DNA from 3 places in the Thiorhodococcus fuscus genome. Region 2 is predicted to be linked to each of the others. Evidence: predicted binding sites of a transcription regulator. Region 2 holds the regulator's gene; each other region holds the start of a gene.
The links. Region 2 encodes FNR, which switches genes on or off when oxygen is low (the NO sensors DNR and NnrR bind a similar motif). Its sites were predicted from a motif close to TTGATNTANATCAA; they were not measured.
Positions count from the first base shown of each region.

Region 1: the regulator FNR is predicted to act here: its motif matches at 1,570-1,583, upstream of hcp (hydroxylamine reductase).
Region 3: the regulator FNR is predicted to act here: its motif matches at 759-772, upstream of ACFSJC_RS07835 (sulfur globule protein CV3).

Region 1 is NZ_JBHUHX010000032.1:99,111-101,380, reverse strand. Features, by position in the region: gene ruvB (Holliday junction branch migration DNA helicase RuvB) at 1-129, shown strand, start outside; gene hcp (hydroxylamine reductase) at 157-1,446, opposite strand; gene ACFSJC_RS12515 (YMGG-like glycine zipper-containing protein) at 1,757-2,032, shown strand; gene ppnP (pyrimidine/purine nucleoside phosphorylase) at 2,114-2,270, shown strand, end outside.
Region 2 is NZ_JBHUHX010000040.1:86,699-88,968, forward strand. Features, by position in the region: gene dnaQ (DNA polymerase III subunit epsilon) at 1-685, shown strand, start outside; gene fnr (fumarate/nitrate reduction transcriptional regulator Fnr) at 726-1,487, opposite strand; gene ACFSJC_RS14520 (CTP synthase) at 1,767-2,270, shown strand, end outside.
Region 3 is NZ_JBHUHX010000016.1:63,103-65,372, forward strand. Features, by position in the region: gene ACFSJC_RS07830 (glutathione peroxidase) at 1-510, opposite strand, end outside; gene ACFSJC_RS07835 (sulfur globule protein CV3) at 889-1,185, shown strand; gene glk (glucokinase) at 1,389-2,270, shown strand, end outside.

The DNA.
Region 1 (2,270 bases), on a different contig from region 2:
GGCTATTTGATGCGCACGCCGCGCGGACGCATGGCAACCCAGTCGGCCTACCGGCATTTCGGACTGCCCGACCCCAAGGGTCGGGAAGCCACATCCATCCCGGATCTGTTCGACGGCGCGAACGCCTGAACAGAGGGTTGCCTCCAGCCTCCAGCTTCAGGCACCGACGACGCAGCGCAGGTCCGCCTGGGGGTCATCGCCGGTCAGCTTGAGGTCGTAGCGTTCCTGCAGGATGGCGAAGACGTTGGGCGTGACGAAGGCGGGCGGATTGGGTCCGAGGGTGATGCCCTTGACGCCCAGGCTCAAGAGGGTCAGGAAGACGGCGACGGCCTTCTGCTCGAACCAGCTGATCACCAGGGTCAGGGGCAGATCGTTGACACCGCAGTCGAACGCCTTGGCCAGGGCGACGGCGACCGAGATGGCGCCGTAGGCGTCGTTGCACTGCCCCATGTCCATCAGACGCGGGAATCCGAGATGCTCCCCGTAGTCGTAGTCGCGGATACGGAACTTGCCGCAGCCCAGGGTGAGGATGAAGGAATCCTTCGGCGTGCCCTGGGCATAGTCGCTGAAATAGTTGCGCCCCTTCTCGGCGCCGTCGCACCCGCCGATGACGAAGAAGCGGCTGATCTGGCCGGCCTTGACCGCGTCGACGATCGTCTGGGCATGATCCAACAGCACGCTGCGGTGGAAACCGATGGTCGACTCGCCGCTGATCCGCTCCTGGCAGGGCTCGCAGCGGCGCGCCTCCTCGATGACGGCGGAGAAGTCCTCGTCCAGACGCGGCCCGCCCGGAACGGCCGTGGCACGCATGGTGAAAAGACGACCCTTGTAGCTCTCGGGCGGAATCAGCACGCAGTTGGTGGTGGCGACCACCGGCCCCGGAAAGGCGGCGAACTCCTTCTTCTGCTCCTGCCAGGCACCGCCGTATTGACCGGCCAGGTTGGGATGCTCGCGCAGCCTGGGATACATGTGGGCCGGCAGCATCTCGCCGTGGGTGTAGACCTTGATGTCCGTCCCCTCGACCTGCTGGAGCAGATTCCACAGATCCAGGAGGTCGTGGCCGGTCACGAGGATGCCCGGACCGGCCTGGGTGCCCTCCTTCACCTGGGTCGGAGACGGCTTGCCGAAGGTCTCGACATGCCCCTCGTCGAGCAGCTCCATGACCCTCAGGTTCATCTCGCCGCACTTGAGACAGAGTTCGAGCAGGCTGTCGAGGTCGAAGTTCACGTTGGTCATGGTCGCGAACAGGGCCTCCTCGATGAAGGCCGAAACCCGTTCGTCGTGTTTGCCGAGCCGGCGCGCGTGATGGGCATAGGCGGCCATGCCCTTGAGACCGTAGAGCAGGGTTTCCTGGAGCGACTGAACGTCAGCGTCCTTGCCGCAGACACCGGGTGAGTTGACGCAGGCCGACTGGCGGAAGGTTTGCTCACATTGATTGCAGAACATCGGAACCTCGAACGAAACATGATGGATGGCAAGCCAAGCAGCCCTCGCTCTTGCAGTTCGATCCTGGACCGGTCGAGGAGCCGCGCTCGGGGCCAAGTCTGATTGGACAGAGAACCTGGCTCCTTGACCAAGGTCAAATCGACCAGACCACCGAGAAAAGGCGACCAATACAGTCAGCCTCTCGCGTGGCAAAGGGATCGATCCAGTCTGGCACGCTCAACAGAAGGGAATTGCCAACATCGATCAGAGCCTCCATATTGAGCGGATCCGGCCTTCGGCCAGCCGCTGAGAACATCTGGAAACCACGACCATGAAGACACTCGCTCTATCACTCACACTCGCCTCCTCCCTGGTGCTCGTGGCATGCGGCACCACCACTGGCTCACGCACGGGCAGCGGCGCCGCCGTTGGCGCCGCCACCGGTGCGGCCATCGGCTCGCTGAGCGGAAATGCAGGCAAGGGCGCCTTGATCGGTGCCGGCGCGGGCGCGCTCGGCGGTTATGTCTACGACAAGAACAAAAAGCAGGAGGAATACGACCGGGAATATCGCAACCGCGATTATGACAATCGCTACCCGCGTTACTGAGCCCCGGCTCCCCCAGGATCCGGCCGCGCCGATTCGCGGCCGGATCCCCGTTCATCATTAGATTTGACGAGACAGTACCCTATGTCGCAGTTCGAAAACGTCACCGTTATCAAGCAAGCCAACGTCTATTTCGACGGACAGGTGATCAGCCGTACCCTCTTGTTCGCGGACGGCAGCCGCAAGTCGCTCGGAATCATGCAGCCGGGCACCTTCACCTTCGGCACCCAGGACGCCGAGT
Region 2 (2,270 bases):
TCTGGACCCGAAAGAGGGGCACCGCATCATCGAAATCGGCTGCGTCGAGATGGTCGACCGCCGCCTGACACGCAACAACTTCCATCACTACATTCAGCCCGACCGCGAGATCGACGCCGGCGCGATCGAGGTGCATGGGATTACCAACGAGTTCCTCGCCAACAAGCCGCGCTTCGAGGAGGTGGCCGAGTCCTTCGTGCGCTTCGTCGCGGGCGCCGAACTCATCATACACAACGCCCCCTTCGACGTCGGCTTCCTCGATCACGAATTCAGGCGCTGGCGCCCGGATGCGCCCTGTGTCGCCGATCTGTGCGAGGTGACGGATACCCTCGCGATGGCGCGGCGGCTCCATCCCGGGCAGCGCAACGGCCTGGATGCGCTCTGCAAGCGCTACTCGGTCGACAATTCGCACCGCGAACTGCACGGGGCCTTGCTCGACGCCGAGATCCTCGCCGACGTCTATCTCGCGATGACGGGGGGGCAGGTGGCGCTGCACCTGGGGAGCGAATCGCGCGAAGAGGATGGCGGGGGCTCGCGCGTGGTGCATCGCGGCCGGATCGATCCGGAGCGCCCGTCGCTGCGGGTGGTGCGTGCCGACGATGCGGCCCTGGAGGCGCACGCACGGCGCCTGTCGGCCATTCAGTCGGGCTGTTCCGACGGTTGTCTCTGGCTCAAGGACGTTTGAGTCTTTGTCTTTGCCCTGAACGTTGCGTCCAGGTGCTCCTTCAGGTTTGCTGTTGTTGCTGGCGGCGTCCCTGTCCGGATCCGCCGACCAGGGATTCGAGCGCGGTGAGATCGAGCAATTGGATATGCTTGCGGTCGACACGCATCAGGCCGTCTTCTTGAAAGCGCGTGAAGAGCCGACTGACGGTTTCGACCGCGAGACCGAGATAGTTGCCGATCTCGTGCCGCGACATGCTGAGATAGAAGTCGGACGGCGACAGTCCGCGCTTGTGCAGACGTTGCGACAGGCTCAGCAGAAAGGCGGCCAGGCGTTCCTCGGCGTTCTTCTTGCCGAGCAGCAGCAGCATGTCCGTGTCCTGTCCGATTTCCTTGCTCAGCAACCGGTACATCTGATGCTGAAGGCTGGGGATGATCGAGGTGAGTTCTTCGAGACGGCCGAAGGGTATCTCGCAGATCGCGGAGGTTTCGAGTACCTTGGCCGAACAGGCATGGGCATCCTTGTCGATGGCGTCCATGCCGATGATCTCGCCCGGCAGGTGGAAGCCGAGCACCTGCTCCCCGCCCTCTGGGCTGGGCGCGAAAGTCTTGACCGATCCGGTTTTGACGACGTACAGAGAGCGGAAGCGATCGCCCTCGCGAAACAGGAAGTCGCCCCGATGCAGGGGACGGGCTCGTTTGACGATGTCGTCCAAACGCTCGACGTCCTCTGCAACCAGGCCCATGGGCAGGCATAGAGAGGACAGCGTACAATTTTTACAGGCGACACGGATGGTTTCTAGAGAGATCACTTTTCGCTGATTCAAGGCGCCGCCCCTTAGACTGACATCGACGGTAGGGTTTTCATTCTGCTGTTTGATCTGGATCAAATATTAGCATTTTGTAACCTGATCCACATCAGAATACAAGGGCGGCATTCCGTGTGCGAAGGCTCTTCGGCTCCAGATACCTTTCGTCGCTCGGTGCCTGATCACGGGCTGTTCCAGGTGCCAGCTGGTCGCGCGCTCGATTGAGCCGGGGCGGCGATTTTGGTAGTTTGTCCGGGCATTCGGGCTATCACCCCTCGACCCTCCTTTTGTTTCCCTATGACCAAGTATATTTTCATCACCGGCGGTGTCGTTTCATCGCTGGGCAAAGGTATTGCATCGGCTTCCCTCGGGGCATTGCTCGAAGCGCGTGGCCTCAAGGTCACCATGATCAAGCTCGATCCCTACATCAACGTGGATCCGGGCACCATGAGTCCCTTTCAGCATGGCGAGGTCTATGTCACGGACGACGGTGCCGAGACCGACCTCGACCTGGGCCACTACGAGCGCTTTCTGCGCACCCGCATGGGGCGCAACAACAATTTCACCACGGGCCAGATCTACGACAGCGTGCTCCGCAAGGAGCGGCGCGGCGACTATCTGGGCCGTACCGTGCAGGTCATTCCGCACATTACCGACGAGATCAAGCAGAGCATCCGTCTCGGGGCCGAGGGCGCGGATGTCGCCATGGTCGAGATCGGCGGCACCGTCGGCGACATCGAATCGCTGCCATTCCTGGAGGCGATCCGTCAGATGCGTGTCGAAGAGGGCCGCGAGAACGCG
Region 3 (2,270 bases), on a different contig from region 2:
CGGCTTGGGCGCCTCGGGTGCGAGGTAGGCGAGCATGGTGCCGGCGTCGGAGACCTCGTAGGGGTCGCCTTCGACCTCGGGCTCGATGAACATCTTCTCGATCACGCCGTCACGCACCAGCATGGAGTAGCGCCAGGAGCGCTTGCCGAAGCCCAGGTCGTCCTTGTCGACCAGCAGGCCCATGCCCTCGGTGAACTCGCCGTTGCCGTCCGGAATGAAGGTTAGGTTGTCGGCGTGCTCGGCCTCCTTCCAGGCGTTCATGACGAAGGTGTCGTTGACCGAGATGCAGACCACGTCATCGACGCCATGTGCCTTCATTTGGGGCGTCAACTGGTTGTAGCGCGGCACGTGCGAAGACGAACAGGTGGGCGTGAAGGCGCCCGGCAACGAGAAGACGACCACGGTCTTGCCGGCGAAGATGTCGTCGGTCGTGACGTCCACCCATTCGTGTCCGCTGCGGGTGCGGAAGGTGACGTTGGGAATGCGGCTGCCTGTGCGATCTTCAAACATCTGTTGATTCTCCTTGTAGCGTTTTTAGGGCTGTTGATTCGGATCTCGGTCCGAAGCCGATCCAGGTTGAACGTTTCGGTGTTGGCGGGCTGTTCGCTGCCGACGGGTGCCATGATAGGAGGATTCGACTAATCCGTGAAATGGATTGTGGAAATCATAGCGATTGGTTTGGCCTATAAGTTTTCCGGGGATCGCTTCGACGTCCACTTAGATGGGGTTGCAAGACGGCGATGTTAAGCAAACCCTTATTGATAGAGATCAACGAAGCGGTAATTCAACCATCCTAATCTTAGTCTCGCGGAGGGTGAATCGGTTCGAAGCGTTCGGTCCGATTTGCCGATAGACACTCTACATTCGCGAGGAATTACGATGATGACCATGAAGCGATTCTTGATGGCCGCCACCGTCGCGGGCGTCTCTGCATTGGGTTCTGTGTCCGCCAACGCCTTCTGGGGTTGGGGTCCGTTCGATTGGTTCAACCCCTGGGGCGGTGGTCCTTGGTACGGCGGTGGTCCTTGGTATGGGGGCGGACCTTACGGCTATGGCGTCCCCTACTACGGAGGCTACGGCGCTCCCTATGGCTGGGGTGCACCAGTCTACGGTTACCCGGGATATGCCTATCCGGGGTATGCCTATCCGGCAGTGAGCGCGCCGCAAAGCATGACGACCAAATAGACGTCTGCTTGTACACGTAATGATGAAAATACGCCGCCGCCCGCGACTCGCGGGCGGCGGCGTTTTACGGCCGCGCCCAGGAATGCCAAGGTCCTGATTTCGCAGTCGAGCCCGCAAGTTGCTATTATCCCCGCCTTCCGGCCCGAGGCCTCTGTTTTGCCGGGGTCGTGGGTTGTTCGCCGTCTGACGATGGGAGACACGCAATGCGCTTGTTGGTGGGTGACATCGGTGGTACCAAGACGGCGCTGGGAATCGCGGAAACGGATTGCGAGGTTGTGTCGGTCACCGAGCCTCGACGTTATCCGAGCGCTGCCTTTGATTCCCTCGAGCAGATCATTCATCGCTACCGCATCGAGACCGGCGTGCATTGCCGCTTCGCGGCCTTCGCGGTCGCCGGTCCGGTGCAGGATCGCCGCTGCGAGGCGACCAATCTGCCCTGGTCGCTCGATGCCGATGCGCTGGAGGTTGCGTTTGGGTTCGCCGGTGTCGAGTTCCTCAACGATCTGGAGGCCGTCGCCTGGGGCGTTTCAGCGCTTCGCGACACGGATCTCGCAGAACTCCATCCCGGCGAGGGGGAGGGTAAGGGGAACGCCTGCGTGGTGTCTGCGGGCACCGGTCTAGGGCAGGCGGGACTCTTTTGGGATGGCTTTCGCCATCATGCCTTCGCGACCGAGGGCGGACATACGGATTTCGCTCCGGCGGACGATCTCGAGTTCGCCATGCTCCGCTACCTCAAGATGCGCTTCGGTCGAGTGAGCTGGGAACGTGTGGTCTCCGGGCCTGGGATCGCCAACATCTATGAATTCCTGCTTCGCTACCATGATTGCGAGTCTCCCGTCTGGCTGCGTCGCGCGATCGACGAGGGCGGCGATACGGCGGCCGTGGTCGCTCAGGCTGCAGCCATCGAGCGTTGTCCGATTTGTGTCGAGGCGATGCATCTCTTTCTGCGGCTCTACGGGCGCGAGGCAGGCAATGCGGCGCTCAAGCACATGGCGCTGGGTGGCGTCTACCTTGGCGGCGGTATCCCCTTGAAAAACCTTGCCCTGTTGCGTCAGGGCGGGTTCCTTGAAGGCTTTTTCGACAAG